DNA from 3 places in the Exiguobacterium sp. s78 genome. Region 2 is predicted to be linked to each of the others. Evidence: a T-box and tRNA genes for the amino acid it is inferred to sense, from the RefSeq annotation. Region 2 holds a T-box; the other regions hold tRNA genes.

Region 1 (5,563 bases), on a different contig from region 2:
TTCCATGTCCAAGTTGACTCTTGATGTTCAATTCTGCACCATGTGTCTGAGCAATTGCTTCAACGATGGAGAGTCCGATTCCAGTTCCTCCATGTTTTCGAGAACGAGATGCTTCCGTTCGGTAGAGCCGTTTCGTTACATGAGGTAAAGATTCTGCAGCGATCCCTTCTCCTGTATCTTCGATTTGAATGAAAGCCCCTACTGCGTTGACACCATAACGAACGATAATTTTTCCCGACGTCGTATGTCGCCGTGCATTTTCAATGATATTCACGATCATCTGACGGAGCTGCTGAGCGTCACCCATCACTTCTAATCGCTCACCTTCTATCTCGAACGAAACATTTTCTTGTTCGATGTCTGGACGCATCAATCGTATCACTTGATGAATCAAGTCTTCGACATCGACAGGTTTTCGCTCCATCATAAAAGCATTGGCGTCAATTCGTGCTAACCAAAACAATTGCTCAATCCATTCATTCATTTGCTGACTTTCTTCTCGAATGATCGTAATGTAGCGTTGTTGCTCATCCGGCGTCAACGTTTGGCGTTCGAGAATATCCGCGTATCCCTTTATATATGTCAATGGTGTTCGTAGTTCATGAGATACGGTTGCTAAAAATTCGGATCGTTCCCGATTCAAAAAATCGAGATCTTGTTTTAATTGCTGAATCGAACGCGCCAATTGTCCCAGTTCATCTTTTCGATCAATCGGCAACTCTCCACCTTCCCCATCCAATAGACGCGCTGTCGCTTTTTCCATCTGAATCAACGGACGAGAAATGAGTCGGGTCGTCCAAATACTTGCCGCACCTGCTAATAAAAGCGCTAGCAGACCCACTTGGAGAAACTGCTGTTTCAACGGATCAAGTACGTGATCTACGATTTCTTTAGAAGCGAACATGAAGACATGACCACGATGTTCCCCGTCAATGGTGATGGGACTGTCCGTCATTAAAAAGTCACGCATCGTCACGATTTTTCCTTGTTGACGGTAATCAAAATCCGTATGCTCTAACATGCTCTTCATCTCATTCGACAAAGGTCGTGACGCTTCGAGTTGTTTTCCATCTGCATCAGTGATCACCACAGTAAACGATGAATCTGCTTCCATCATGCTGACATGGCGCATCGTCGTTTGGTCATAGGAATCGACAAGGACATCACGGTGTGTATTTCCTCGGTTCAGTAAACCGTCTACTACTTCCTGCGTTCGTGTTTGAGACAACTGATAATACAATGTCCCAAACAACACACTGCCACAAATTAAAAATGCCGCAAGCACGATTCCTCCGACTGAGTATGAAATACGACGCATGACGATTCCTCCTTTTTCTCTCCACTTTTAGTATAGCTAAAAAAAACGCGATCGACGCAGGCAAACGAAACTGTCACCTCATCTGCACACGATTTGCATATACGCTGGGTATAGTAAAGAAGACTAGTGACTTCAGGAGGGTTTTATATGAAAAAATCATTGACATTAACCGCACTTGCTCTTAGTTCTACGCTTTGGCTCGGTGCATGTGGATCCGCCAATAACGATGGAAGTAATAGTGACTCACACGATATGTCTCATGGAGATATGATGCATTCGAGCGACGGAAAGCTACCATCCGGTTTAAAGGAAGCCAGTGATCCGACTTATCCGAAAGGAAGCAACGTCACGTTGACGACGGATCATATGGACGGTATGGACGGAGCTAAAGCAACGATTGCGGGAGCTTACGATACCGTCGTCTATGCGATCAGTTACAAACCGACTACTGGTGGAAAGATGGTGAAAAATCATAAATGGGTCATTCAGGAAGAACTCGATCCCGTTCCAACTAAACCACTGCAAGTTGGTGATGAAACGACTGTCAAAGCGGATCATATGAAAGGTATGGATGGAGCAAAAGCGACGATTGATGAAGTAAAGGAAACGACGGTCTACATGGTGAACTATGAACCGACGGACGGTGGAGAGATGGTGAAAAACCATAAATGGGTCACAGAGGATGAGATAAAGAAATAATAAAAAAAGCCCGCTTTTCCTATAAAGGAAAAGCGGGCTTTCGGTATGATTCTGACTGGGCTCGAACCAGCGACCTCTACCCTGTCAAGGTAGCGCTCTCCCAGCTGAGCTACAGAATCATGTTTGCAGTACGTTATGTACTTGCTAGGACATGTATTAATATATCAAGAAACTAAAAGGCTGACAAGTCTTTTTCCGAAAAAAAAATAAAAAAATTTAAAATGGGGGAATCAACCCCGCTTCCCCCATTTTGAATGACTTACAGGAAGGTTGATACTCGATCAATCGGTAAACGTAGTGCCGGACGTTTTTTCGCATCTTCAACCGCTTTTCCGACAGCAATTAGCATGACCGGTACATACCGTGACTCGGTGATGAACGTTTCCGCAAAACGTTGATGATCAAATCCACCCATTGCGAGTGTTGATAATCCACGCGCTTCTGCCGCAAGCATCAATTGCATCGCAGCAAGGCTCGCATTCGACATAGCCGCGTCGCGTCCATACGCCTCACTTTGATAAGCGCCTTCTACCTGTGCCTTGATCGAATCAAACAGATCCTCTGTCATGCCACCTGCTTCCACTGCTGGCCCGTACACCGGATTGTAGTTTCGATTAGCTTGAACATCACCTAAGATCGCAATGACTGCTGAAGCCGAAGTGATAGCCGGCTGATTGTATGCGATCGGTGCAAGCTGCTGCTTCGCTTCTTCCGAATGAAAGACCGTGAAATGCCAGTGTTGCAAATTCCAAGCACTCGGCGCGGCTGTCGTCCATTCTAATAGTTCTTCTACTTCCTGTTTTGAAAGCTTGAACGTTTCGTCGTAATGACGAACGGAACGTCTTTCTGTTAAGACACGCATTGTATCAAGTGTTGCCTGTGTCATGTGTAAATCCCCCTTATCATTATCAGATTACTTAGATATCGTAGCATGTCTCTTTTTCATTGTCCTCTATCAGTACTTCAAATGAATTAACTGTTATAAAACAATAGTTGACATTCAATTTCTGTACTAATACAATAAAATCAAGAAAAAGATCATTGCGTTTACTTTGAAGGAGGAAAAACACATGGAACAACCCCTTTACCAAGAAGCATCTGCTGCATTCTATCGTGAGCTTCCCGTCAAGACGTGTGCCCATTGCGGAAAAGAGATGGATGAACAATGTGAATCCTATCAAACGGAATGCGATGAGTGTGCTGTAACAGAACACTAATAACACATGAAACAATCACTTACTTAGTGGTTGTTTTTTTTATTTCTTTTAAACTCTTTCTAAATAAATCGATATTTTTTAGAAAAATTGATTTTCCGTCATCTTTTTGTCATCTGTTTGTTACAAAAGAAACAGTCAGAATGTTACATTATCTGTATATGATATTTTTTGACAAAAGGAGCGACAGACAACGATGGATCCATTTACCTCAAGCCACGCTAGCGAACTCGGTCCACGACCGCGTACAAAAAAAAGAAAGTTTTTCCCTCGATTTTTCTTACTTCTCACACTTGTTTTTCTCGGAGTTGGGGGATATGTCGCTTATCGATACGTTTTTACTCCTGAACAGCAATCCATTACGACAGGTAAATCCATTACTGAAGTACCTGTCGTCAATATGGAAAAAGCACGCGTGGAAAAATGGAATGGTGTGACGAAAAAAGTCGCTTATTTAACATTCGAGGATGGTCCATCCGCATTAACACCGGACTTACTTCGAACATTGGATCAACTTCAGACTCGTGCCACCTTCTTTTATCTCGGATCACAAGTAGATGCTTTTCCGCAAGAAGTCAAAGCTGCTGCTAAAGCTGGACACTATATCGGATTACACGGGGAAACACACGATTACGATACATTGTACGAAAAAGGAAAGTATGTCTCAGAGATGCAAAGTGTTCAGAAGAAAATCCATGAGTTGACGAAGCTAACACCACATTTGACACGACCACCTTATGGCTCTGATCCCGGCATCACGAAAAAAATTGCATCTGCCATTCATTCAGCAGACTTCCGTGTGTGGGACTGGTCAATCGATTCAATGGACTGGTATTACAAAGATAGTGCAAAAGAAGTAGCGAATACGGTCATTCGGCGAGCAGAGCGTCCGTTTGAAATCATACTCTTACATGAACAACCACAAGCCATCAAGGCACTTCCAGCCATTGTTGCCGGACTTCAGAAAAAAGGCTATCAATTCGCGATTTATGATGAAGATTTCCATATTCCGTACAACTTCGCGCAACACTCGAATTTATAAGGAGTTACTATCCAGATGAAAAAAACATTCGTAGCAGTACTGTTCCTGTCGAGCTTTGGACTCGCTGCCTGTTCCAACGATTCACCAGCCTCTCTTCATGAACAGCTAGAGCAACAAGTGAAAGGTGAAGAGAAGGCATTCACGCTAGCTGATCAACGTGCTCGTAAGGATGAAATTTCAGTTAATACGTACCAAGCCGTTCTTGATGCAGGTGCTGAAGAAATCAAACGCTCTCAAAATGAACGAGAGGAATTAGAAGCCTTAAATGACGAACGGCTTGCTTTATTGAAACAAGAAGAAACGTTACGTAAGGAAACGTACGCTGCACTCGATCTTGAAGAATTGAAGGATGCTGTCAACCAACTTGATGGTAAAGCAAAAACAGAAGGAACTGCCTTAGTGACAATCATCAAGGAACGCCAGCAGACATTTCAAACGTTCTCGAAAACGTATCGACAAGCGATGGACGCTGAAAAGAAAGTGCTTTCACGCTTGACGAAAAAACCGGATTTCGTTAAGATTGATGAGTCAACAGCGGATTTAAATCGTTTAACACGGAAAGCTACCGCGTCATTAAAGAAGTGGAATGCGCTGACCGTTCAGTATAATCAAACGAAAACCCAGCTGTATCGTTTGCTCGACACATCAACTCAATAAATCACACAGGTTGCAACCAAACCCTGTCCAAAAAACCTGGACAAGGCCCTGTTGCAACCTTTTTTGTGTGGTTTTTATTAAAAATGGAGGGAATTTATTCATGCATCGTTCAAAAGCAACCTTATTCGTTCTGATTGGCGCTATCAGTTATGGTGTCCTCTCAACGATCGTCAAACTCGCTTATGCCGCTGGATTTAACTCAGCAGCCGTTTCAGGTAGTCAATTTTTCTTCGGCTGGCTCATGATTTTCGGACTTGCCTTATTTACGAAAAATCTTCGTCTCGATCTCAAGACAGCTGGTCTGCTCATGCTGATCGGTATCTCAAGTGGTACAACCGGTTATCTGTACTATCAAAGTCTTCAGACTGTATCCGCATCCGTTGCGATCATTCTCTTATTCCAATTTACTTGGATCGGTGTCGTCATCGATGCGCTCGCATTCAGACGTTTACCTACTCGCGCGCATTTCCTGTCCGCGATTCTACTGATTGGCGGAGCCATTCTTGCGAGTGCCGCTTACTCGAGTCCACTCGATTTACGTGGAACATTATTCGGTCTTGGAGCAGCTGTCAGCTTCTCAATTTTCTTACTCGCTAGTGGACGCATCGCCAATCATTTACCCGTCATCAAGAA
Region 2 (5,563 bases):
GACACATGCTTATGTGAATATACGTCAACGGGTCACTGCGGTATCGTCGCCGACGGTACGGTTGATAATGATGCATCATTACCGCTCCACGTCAAGACAGCGATCTCGCAAGCACGGGCGGGTGCTGACGTCATCGCTCCATCATCAATGATGGACGGATTCGTCGCAGCGATTCGCCAAGGGTTGGACGAGAATGGCTTCAGCCATATTCCTGTCATGAGCTACGGCGTTAAATATGCGTCTGCTTATTATGGTCCATTCCGTGATGCGGCAAACTCCGCACCAGGAGAAGGCGACCGGAAAGGCTACCAAATGGATCCAGCGAACCGTCGTGAAGCGTTCCGTGAAGCAACAGCGGACGTCGATCAAGGAGCTGACTTCATGATCGTCAAACCAGCGCTCGCTTTCATGGATATCATTCGTGATGTGCGTGAACGAATCGATTTACCGATCGTCGCCTATAACGTATCGGGTGAGTATGCCATGGTGAAAGCAGCAGCCTTGAACGGCTGGATCGACGAAGAACGAATCGTCCTTGAGACGATGCTTGGCTTTAAACGAGCAGGCGCTGATTTAATCATCACCTATTTCGCAAAAGACATTTGTCGTTACCTGGAGGGGTCGAAATGAGCTTAATTAACCAGAACTCAAAATCAAAAGCAGCATTCGAGCGGGCGCTCCCGCTCATGCCGGGTGGCGTCAACAGCCCGGTTCGTGCTTATAAATCGGTCGGGATGACACCGATTTTCGCAGATCATGCGAAAGGATCGAAGCTCTATGATATCGACGGAAAAGAGTATATCGATTACGTCTTGTCATGGGGACCGATGATTCTCGGCCATGCCGATCCAATCGTCACGTCAGCGATCCAAGAACAAGCGACACGTGGCTGGAGCTACGGGACACCAACGGAAATCGAATCAGCGATGGCGGAAGTCGTCATTAGTCGGGTGCCGTCAGTCGAAGTCGTCCGGATGGTCAACTCAGGGACAGAAGCGACGATGGCTGCCCTTCGTCTCGCACGCGGCTATACAGGTCGGACGAAAATCCTCAAATTCGAAGGCTGTTACCATGGTCACGGCGACTCGCTCTTGATCAAAGCAGGGTCAGGTGTCGCGACACTCGGACTACCGGATTCACCAGGCGTTCCGGCGCAAATCGCGAGCATGACGCTGACGGTTCCATATAACGATTTGGACGCTGTCCGGATCGCGTTCGAAAAACACGGCGACGATATCGCTGGTGTCATCGTCGAACCGGCTGCTGGGAACATGGGCTTCGTGCCACCAGAACCAGGCTTCCTCGAAGGCTTAAGGGAGATCACATCGGAAAACGGCGCTTTATTGATCTTTGACGAAGTCATGACCGGTTTCCGTGTCGGATTCCACTGTGCGCAAGGACATTTCGGTGTCACACCGGACATCACATGTCTCGGTAAAGTCATCGGCGGCGGCATGCCAGTCGGGGCTTACGGCGGACGTCGTGACATTATGGAACAGATCGCACCACAAGGTCCAATCTATCAAGCGGGTACATTATCCGGGAACCCACTCGCGATGGCAGCGGGTCTAGCGACATTGACACAATTGAAACCAGAACACTATGCAGAGTTCGACCGGAAAGCGAGCCGTTTGTCAGAAGGCTACCTGAATGCTGCGGCGAAATATAACATTCCGCTGACGACGAACCGCGCAGGCGCGATGTTTGGTGTCTTCTTTACGAATGAACGTGTCACGAACTTCGAAAAAGCGAAAACATCGAACCTTGAGATGTTCCGTTCGTATTATCAAAAGATGGCGGCGCGTGGTGTCTTCTTACCACCGTCACAATTCGAAGGTCTCTTCCTGTCGATCGCCCATACGGACGAAGACATCGAACGGACGATCGAAGCCGTCGAATTGACGTTCCAAGAACTCCAAGTTGAATTTGGTCGTTAAGCAGTTCTTGACGATTACTTGAACTCTCGGCTAAAATGAGTAAAGAAGAAAATGGCAACAGCGATGACGGGAAGAGTAGTCCTGTATTCGTACCGGTGTAGAGAACACATCCTTGGCTGAAAGATGTGACGGGCGAACAGGAGGAAGGTCACCCCACGAGCTGGTATCGTGAGTCTTACGAGCGATATCCGTCCTCCACACGTTACGTGGCTCGAGGGCATCCGATTTTGGATGAACTAAGGTGGTACCGCGGAAAAAAGCAACGGCTTTCTTTCGTCCTTAGCATAGGACGAGAGAAGCCGTTTTTATTATGGACAAAAAGGGAGCGATCAGGATGCAGGAATTATCAATGCCAACGAAGTATGATCCGCAGGCAACGGAAGAAAAATGGTACGACTTTTGGGTGAAAGGTGACTATTTCAAAGCCGATCAGGATCCAGAAAAAGAGCCGTACACGATCGTCATTCCACCACCGAACGTCACAGGTAAATTGCACCTTGGTCACGCGTGGGACACGACGTTACAAGACATGCTGACACGGATGAAGCGGATGCAAGGGTTTGACGTCCTTTATCTACCAGGAATGGACCATGCCGGTATCGCGACGCAAGCAAAAGTCGAACAAAAACTGCGGGCAGAAGGACAATCACGTCTTGAAATGGGTCGTGAGAAATTCCTTGAGCAATCATGGGCATGGAAAGAAGAGTACGCGTCAACGATCCGTGCACAATGGGCAAAACTTGGTCTTGGACTCGATTATTCGCGTGAACGCTTCACGCTCGACGAAGGATTGTCGGAAGCGGTTCAAGAAGTCTTCGTGAAACTTTACGAAAAAGGCTTGATCTACCGCGGCGAATACATCGTTAACTGGGACCCAGCGACGAAAACAGCGATCTCGGATATCGAAGTCATCTACAAGGATATCGAAGGTGCGTTCTATCACTTCAGCTATCCACTAACGGACGGTTCAGGTCACGTTGAACTAGCGACGACACGTCCTGAGACGATGCTCGGTGATACAGCGATCGCCGTGAACCCGAAGGATGAGCGTTATGCTCACCTCGTCGGAAAAACAATCACGTTACCAATCGTTGGTCGCGAGATTCCGATTGTTGCCGATGACTATGTCGACATGGAGTTCGGTACAGGTGTCGTTAAGATTACACCAGCGCACGACCCGAACGACTTCGAAGTCGGTAACCGTCACGAGTTACCACGTGTCCTCGTCATGAATGAAGATGGAACGATGAACGAGAACGCAGGGAAATACGAAGGTATGGATCGCTTCGAATGCCGGAAACAAATCGTTGAAGATTTAAAAGCAGAAGGTGTTCTAATCAAAATCGAACCACACTTGCACTCTGTCGGTCACTCGGAGCGTTCAGACGCGATCGTTGAGCCGTATCTTTCACTCCAATGGTTCGTCAAAATGGAACCACTCGCGCAAAAAGCACTCGAGGAGCAACAAGGACCAGACAAGGTCAACTTCGTTCCACAACGCTTTGAGAACACGTATGTGCGCTGGATGGAAAACATCCGTGACTGGTGTGTCAGCCGTCAACTCTGGTGGGGACACCGGATTCCGGCTTGGTACCATAAAGAAACAGGCGAAGTATACGTTGGCAAGGAAGCACCAGCCGATATCGAGAACTGGGAGCAAGACAACGATGTTCTTGATACGTGGTTCTCTTCAGCGCTTTGGCCGTTCTCGACGATGGGATGGCCGAACACGGACGCAGCGGATTATCAAAAATACTTCCCGACATCGACACTCGTTACGGGTTATGACATCATCGCTTTCTGGGTATCACGGATGATCTTCCAATCGTATGAATTTACAGGACAACGTCCATTCCAAGACGTCTTGATCCACGGATTGATTCGTGATTCGGAAGGACGCAAGATGTCGAAATCTCTCGGGAACGGAATCGACCCGATGGATGTCATTGAGAAGTATGGTGCCGATTCACTTCGTTGGTTCCTAACGACAGGATCGACGCCAGGGAACGATCTCCGTTTCTACTGGGAAAAGATCGAAGCAACATGGAACTTCTCGAACAAACTGTGGAACGCAAGCCGTTTTGCCTTGATGAACATGGATGGTCTAACGTTTGATCAGATCGATTTGACAGGTGAGAAGTCACTCGCAGATAAATGGATCTTGACACGCTTACAGACGACGATCGACGATGTGACGCGTCTGTCGGACAAATATGAGTTTGGTGAAGCGGGACGTATTCTCTATCACTTCATCTGGGAAGACTTCTGTAACTGGTACATCGAGATGGCGAAATTACCGCTCAACGGGGAAGATGAAGCAGCGAAGCAGACGACGCGTTCGGTTCTTGCCTATACGCTCGACCGGATCATGCGTCTGATGCATCCATTCATGCCGTTCATCACGGAAGAAATCTGGCAACACTTACCGCATGAAGGTGAGACGATCACACGTGCTGCATGGCCAACACGCGAGGCATCACTCGACTTCCCGGAAGCTGTTCCAGCATTCGAAGCAGTTCAGAACGTCATCCGTTCGGTTCGTAACATCCGCGCGGAAGTGAACGCACCGATGTCGAAACAGATCCAACTGTTCATCTCGACGAATGACGCACGTGTTCAAGACGACTTGTCGTCAAACAGCTCGTACTTGCAAAAGTTCACGAACGCGTCTGAACTCCGGATTGAAGAACAGATGCCGGCGCCAGAAAAAGCAATGAGTGCGATTGTAACGGGAGCAGAATTGTTCATCCCACTCGCGGACTTGATCAACATCGAGGAAGAAATCGCGCGCTTGAATAAAGAACTCGTCAAGTATACGAAAGAAGTCGAACGGGTCGAGAAAAAACTCAACAACCCTGGCTTCGTCGGCAAAGCACCAGCACATGTCATTGATGAAGAAAAAGCGAAGGCACTTGATTATACGGAAAAACGTCAAGCTGTCGAAGCACGTATCAACGAACTCTCACACTAATTACAGCAGTGGCTCAAGTCTCCTTGAGCCACTTTTTTTAAAGGAGCGAACAGCATGAGGACGCGAGAAGATGTATTGGATTGGTTATCGAGCTTACTAGCATTCGGTGTCAAACCGGGTCTTGAACGGATGCAGGCGATGTTACTGGGATTACAGATTGACCCGGACGCGATTCCGACGATTCATGTCGCTGGCACGAACGGAAAAGGATCGACGGTTGCGTTCTTACGTGAGATGGGGATAGCGGAAGGATTACGAATCGGGACGTTTACGTCGCCGTATATCATTCAGTTCGAGGAACGGATCATGTTGAACGGGGTACCGATTGCAGAAGATGATCTCGTCGCAGCTGCGATCGCTGTTCAAGCTGCCATCGGGCGCATCGATCCGGCACTCGGTACGGTCACTGAGTTCGAGGCATTAACAGGACTTGCTTTCTATTATTTTGATCAGATTCGTCCGGATTTCGTCATCTATGAAGTCGGACTCGGTGGGTTGTATGATTCGACGAACGTCTTCAAGAAGCCGGTCGCAGCGATCATCACATCAATCGGCCACGATCATCAAGCGATTCTCGGAGATACGCTCCAAGAGATCGCCTTACAAAAGTTCGGGATCATTAAACAGGGGACACCGGTCATTGCCGGGAAACTGC
Region 3 (5,563 bases), on a different contig from region 2:
ACCTGTTCGAATCACTCGTAACACGTGTGCTGCAAGAGATGAAAGAAGAAGCAGAACGCGCTTACGTCGAACATGCGACGGTAGAAGAAAATAAGCAAGCAATGATCGACGCTATCGTCTATCATCAGCAACAACATTTGTTCATTCTTCAAATCATCGAAGAAACACGTAATCTCAAATTACAAGAAATGCAAGAACTACGGACACGTATCGAACGACATGTCGTCGAATATCTTAAAACGCTACTCGAGACTCGCCTTGGACAAGATGATCGTGACGTACCAGTCGATGTCACCGCCTTTCTGATTTTCCGGACGTACATTGCGTTAATTGCCGAATGGCCATTGATTGCTCGACCGTTGGAATTAGATACGATTCGTCGTGCCATGCTACGCATTTTATGAATCAAAAAACCGCCGGTCAGCTGATCGGCGGTTTTTCATATTCTTGATTCTTTTCTAAATTCCGTGCCGTTTGACTAGAAGCAACTGTTTTTTCATCCTTCAGTGTGCCAAACAACCAATCCCCTACCGGATTCGATACACCAAACCAATAGTGTTCATTTTTGAAATGATGTAACAGATGCGTTTTTTTCATCCATTTTCCAAAGCGTGTTCTCGGTTTCAACGGAACGTGTGCCACATAATGCTTCCATTCGTAAGCAAGTAACATGACGATCAATCCACTCGCGGCTGCAGCTGTCGAGACGACAGATTGTGTCAGAAGATAGGTCAGAGCCGCAAAGAAACCAAGATTCGGCAAGGAATACCAGACAGGTAAAAACAACAGATGCAGTTCATTTGGATGCGCATGATGATCGTAATGGAGTCGTTTCAACAATTTTCGTCCAAGCGCATTTTTAGGTGGTGGTAAATGGAACAAAAAACGATGCGTCAGGTATTCACTGAAACTAAAGACGATCAGTCCAAGACAAAAGAACAGTAAAATCGACCAATGAAACGGCTGAGCAAGGACATAACTACTTATTCCAATCAGTAGTACGAGCATGATCAAAATATCCGGAAATAGAAAAAAACGGCGATAGATGTCTGACATAGATGCCCTCTCCTTTCTTTTTTCGTTACAGCGTCTAATCGTACGTTCATCGATTCGTCATGTTTTTTTACTTCAAGTCGTGTAATCATTCTCACTCTTTCCCTTATACTAAATAGGGAATGGAGTGATGATCGCTTTGAGTTTATCGACCGGAATCATCTTCGTGTTACTCGCCTATACACTCATGTCGCTCTACGACATGTGGCAGGTATATCGGACAACTAGCAAGCTTTGGATGTTTGTATTATTTCTTGCGACATTAATCAGTCTCATCGTTGCCTTTTTTGTGGCCCCTGTCCTTGCGCTATTCTTTTACTGGTCACGCCATCCATTGAAACGAAACATCGGTATCGTGTTACTGATTGTCGTGTGCCTCATCTCAATTACGACGAAGCTATCTGCTTAATCGACTTCCTTCATGAACTACTCATGAAGGTTTTTTCATGTCCTACTACCGAAGAAGAGACGGCGCATCAACTCACGTTCCGGCATCTCCGTCGTATTGAGGACGTCTAAAAATGGTCGATCATCATATGAAAGCTTCAGGATTTCTGAACGGACTTGATCCTTCTCCCAATCAATGATTGCTACTGGGGCGATGGCTGTCTCCTGACATCCAAGTGCACCTGGATTAATAAAGAGTGTTTGTCCTGTCTCGACTTGTTGCGCTGGATGATGGTGACCGAAACCAATGATCCGCGCCTCACTTCCAGCAAACAGGACGGATAAGTTTTCTTTCGTTCCATCCACCGCTTGCTTTAACGGCTCTTCACCAACCTTCTTCGTCTGGTCGGCATAAGCATAGTGCGTCAGGTGCATCGTTTGTTCCTGATGCATGATATTTAAGACACGCGGTAAACGTTCCAAATACTTTTGATTTTCTTGCGTCAACGTATCCGCGATCCATTGATGGTGCTCTTTCGCATGGCGGTAACTATCGGGATATGTCTCCCCATGGATTAAAGCAAGGACACATTCATCATGATTCCCAGAAATCGTTTGAATATCAGGTCGTTGCTTCAATAGATCAATGACTTCATTATGCTCTGGTCCAATGCCGACAAGATCACCGAGACAATAGACGGCATCGATATCTGATTGTTGATCAAGATAGGACAATACCGCACGTAATGCTGATGCATTGCCATGAATATCTGTAAAAAGCATCACTTTCATGTAAACGCCTCCATTGTTGGTACATTAGGATTTCCCGATGATACCGTGAATTCCTGTCAGATTTCAGGAAAAAATAAATTGTCAGAAAATATTGATTATTAATCAAGAGCGTGTTAGGCTTAGAAAAATTCACAGAGAGGGGCACGATCGAATGATTCCGACGCAACAGCCATTTAACCAAGCCGGCCGACTGATTATTCTATGCATGAGGGACTGAAAACTTTTCCGATGATGAAACGGAAATGATTTTTGGGCCCTTCTTTCGATGCATCGAATGAGGCGCCCGCACAGAATGAGTGGCGCCTATCCCAAAAACGGATAGGCTTTTTTCATGGCAAAAAATAGAGATAGATAGAGAGGATGACAACGTTGAAAGAATATGCGATGGATCGAATGGTAAAAGTATCAGCTGGAATGGCAAATGCCGTTCTTGTAACACTCGGTGTCGGACTCCTGATTGAGACGCTCGGAAATCTTCTACATATCCAAATGCTACTGACGATTGGTGGTGTCGCAAAAGTACTACTCGCCCCTGCGCTTGGTGCCGGTATTGCCTTTCAGCTCGGAGGAAACACACTTGTCCTGTTCAGCGCGATGATCGCAGCGACGATTGGTGGTGCCGCTCTTCAATCGACTGCTTCTGGACTCGTTCTTGTACCCGGTCAGCCAATCAGTGCGTTACTCGCAGCTGCTGTCGCTGTATACGTCGGAAAACGCATGACTGGAAAAACGAAATTTGACATGATGGTGATCCCGATGAGTGCTGTCCTTGCTGGTGGCGTGACTGGAATCGGTGCTGCTGCCGTCACGACACCACTCCTTACAAAATTCAGTGCCATGATCACGGCTTCAGTCGAGTCTTCTCCTATTGCTACATCTCTTGTCATTGCACTCATCTTTAGTGTCTTATTGATGTCTCCTGCTTCGTCCGCTGCACTGGCTATCGCTTTGCAACTTGATCCTGTAGCAAGTGCCGCTGCACTGATTGGCTGTTCCGCTCAATTCGTCGGCTTTACGTTGATGGCATACCGTCAGACGGATCCAGGTGGTTTGATTGCTTCATTCTTTGTAACACCTAAAGTACAATTCCCGAATATCGTTAAAAATCCACGTCTTGTCGTTGCACCGTTTCTCGCAGCGATGATTTCAGCTCCTGTCGCGACGCTTCTACTCTCTTTGAAAGTACCGTACGAACTCGCAGGACTTGGATTAAATTCGATGATTGCCCCACTCAATATCTTCGTCAACCAAGGTCCTCAGGCGTTCCTCGTCTTCTTCTTGACTGGTGTCGTTCTACCTGGCGTCTTGACGCTCGTCTTCTATCGATTGACGACCGTCGCAGGGTGGACGAAGCGCGGCGATCTTCATCTCGAAATTCAATAAAACAATTTACCTCCCTTCCAACTATTCCTGATTGATTTCGGGAATAGTTTTTTAACGCAAAAAAATCGCTCCTTCGAAAAGGAACGATTTCGGTATGATTCTGACTGGGCTCGAACCAGCGACCTCTACCCTGTCAAGGTAGCGCTCTCCCAGCTGAGCTACAGAATCATGCTGTGTTGTTACTGGGTATGTTTTTATTATAGCAGCATATCGAAAAGTGTAAAGCCTTTTTCATAAAAAAAATTTATCTTTTTTCAAAAAGATCTTTTTAAATAAAAACAGTTTTAAAGTTGCGGGTTCTATGAGTGTCCTCTACTATGTAAATAAGCACATATAAAAGAAAGGAGCGTTCATATGAACTTTTTAACCCGATTTAGTTTGAAGAACTCGGTTGCTGTCTTCATCATTGCAATCCTATTGATTTTAGGAGGCGTGTATTCCTTCTCACAATTAAAAGTCGATCAGTTCCCAGAAATCGAGTTTCCTCAGATTTCAATCGAAGCGGTTTACCCTGGTGCATCTCCTGACGATGTCGATAAACAAGTCGTCTCAAAGCTTGAAACTTCCCTTAAAGGAATTGAAGGGGCTACCAAGCTAACCAGTTCTTCTTATGAAAGTATCGGTATCTTAAACATCGAATTCCCGTTCGATACCGATATGGATAAGGTCGAACAACAAATCGATGCTGCAATCCAAGATGCGAATCTACCGGAGGAAGCAACGACGAAATTGAATCGTTTGTCATTTGGTTCATTCCCGATCTATAACATCTCTTTCTTTAGTAAGGATGGTAAAGACATCGAAAAAATCCTAAAGGAAGATATCGAACCTGAACTTAATAAGATTCCAGGAATCAACAGCGTTTCGGTTGGTGGCTATAAGGATGATCTCGTTCAAATCACCGTCGATAAGGAGAAAGCGACGGAAGCGGGTCTCTCGCTCTCGAGCATCAAGGAACAAATCAATGGAAAGTATGTCTCGTTCCCATCTGGTCAGCTATCAGAAAACGATTCGAAAATTCCGATTCGCGTTGAGGAAAAACTAGAAAATCTAGATAAACTAAAAAATCTACAATTGACACCTGCTGCAGGTGCGACTAGTTCATCAAGTAACGGTCAAACAGGTGGTTCATCTGCTGGCGGTCCACCACAAGGTGCAACGCAAGGTCCACCAAGTACAACAGGTGGAGCAGCTGCAGATCAGGCGTCTGAACCTGCAGAACCGATTCGCCTAGAGGATATCGCAAAAATCGAAGCCGTCTCACAACAAAGTGAAAAAACGCGTTACGATTTAAAAGATTCCTTATCGATGGCAATCACGAAAAAACAAGATGCCAATACAGTCGAAATCGCAGATGAAGTCACGAAGATTCTCAATAAATATGACGACCAAGTCGACTATACGATTGGGATTGATTCAGCGAAGGATATCGAGGAGTCCGTTGCGACACTCGTCAAAGAAGGATTACTTGGTGCCCTCTTCGCATCACTCGCTGTTCTGTTATTCTTGCGGAATATCCGCGCGACGATCATCGCCATCGTCTCGATTCCATTATCATTACTCATCGCCGCTATCTTCTTGAACTGGCAAAATATCTCCCTGAACATCATGACACTTGGTGGGATGGCTGTTGCAGTCGGTCGTGTTGTCGATGATAGTATCGTTGTCATCGAGAACATCTTCCGGCGCGTCCGAAAATCCGAATCCGGTATGACGGATGAGATCATCGAACAATCGACAAAAGAGATTCTAAAAGCAATCACGTCATCTACGCTGACGACCGTCGTCGTCTTCCTACCGATTGGATTTGTCGGTGGTATTACTGGTAAGTTCTTCTTACCGTTCGCTTTGACGATTATTTTCTCATTACTTGCTTCACTACTCGTTGCGATCACGATCGTACCGATTCTCGCGAAGTTTGCATTCAAGAAGGTACCAGCGGAAGAAA

The links. A T-box is a leader RNA that pairs with one kind of tRNA and senses whether it is charged. The one in region 2 lies ahead of KNQ18_RS03285 (valine--tRNA ligase), so its partner is inferred to be a tRNA-Val.
Region 1: it has a tRNA-Val gene. The T-box ahead of KNQ18_RS03285 (valine--tRNA ligase) is inferred to sense a tRNA for this amino acid. The anticodon was not compared.
Region 3: it has a tRNA-Val gene. The T-box ahead of KNQ18_RS03285 (valine--tRNA ligase) is inferred to sense a tRNA for this amino acid. The anticodon was not compared.

What each region holds. Positions count from the first base shown of each region.
Region 1 is NZ_JACSNB010000004.1:71,115-76,677, reverse strand. Features, by position in the region: gene KNQ18_RS14810 (sensor histidine kinase) at 1-1,318, opposite strand, end outside; gene KNQ18_RS14805 (YdhK family protein) at 1,466-2,017, shown strand; tRNA gene KNQ18_RS14800 (tRNA-Val) at 2,064-2,136, opposite strand; gene KNQ18_RS14795 (nitroreductase family protein) at 2,277-2,903, opposite strand; gene yhfH (protein YhfH) at 3,088-3,234, shown strand; gene KNQ18_RS14785 (polysaccharide deacetylase family protein) at 3,428-4,273, shown strand; gene KNQ18_RS14780 (YkyA family protein) at 4,289-4,930, shown strand; gene KNQ18_RS14775 (EamA family transporter) at 5,031-5,563, shown strand, end outside.
Region 2 is NZ_JACSNB010000001.1:668,485-674,047, forward strand. Features, by position in the region: gene hemB (porphobilinogen synthase) at 1-630, shown strand, start outside; gene hemL (glutamate-1-semialdehyde 2,1-aminomutase) at 627-1,937, shown strand; T-box leader at 1,992-2,221, shown strand; gene KNQ18_RS03285 (valine--tRNA ligase) at 2,272-4,908, shown strand; gene KNQ18_RS03290 (bifunctional folylpolyglutamate synthase/dihydrofolate synthase) at 4,963-5,563, shown strand, end outside.
Region 3 is NZ_JACSNB010000004.1:83,248-88,810, reverse strand. Features, by position in the region: gene KNQ18_RS14875 (TetR/AcrR family transcriptional regulator) at 1-404, shown strand, start outside; gene KNQ18_RS14870 (sterol desaturase family protein) at 421-1,056, opposite strand; gene KNQ18_RS14865 (hypothetical protein) at 1,184-1,462, shown strand; gene KNQ18_RS14860 (metallophosphoesterase family protein) at 1,498-2,232, opposite strand; gene KNQ18_RS14855 (PTS sugar transporter subunit IIC) at 2,593-3,615, shown strand; tRNA gene KNQ18_RS14850 (tRNA-Val) at 3,711-3,783, opposite strand; gene KNQ18_RS14845 (efflux RND transporter permease subunit) at 3,970-5,563, shown strand, end outside.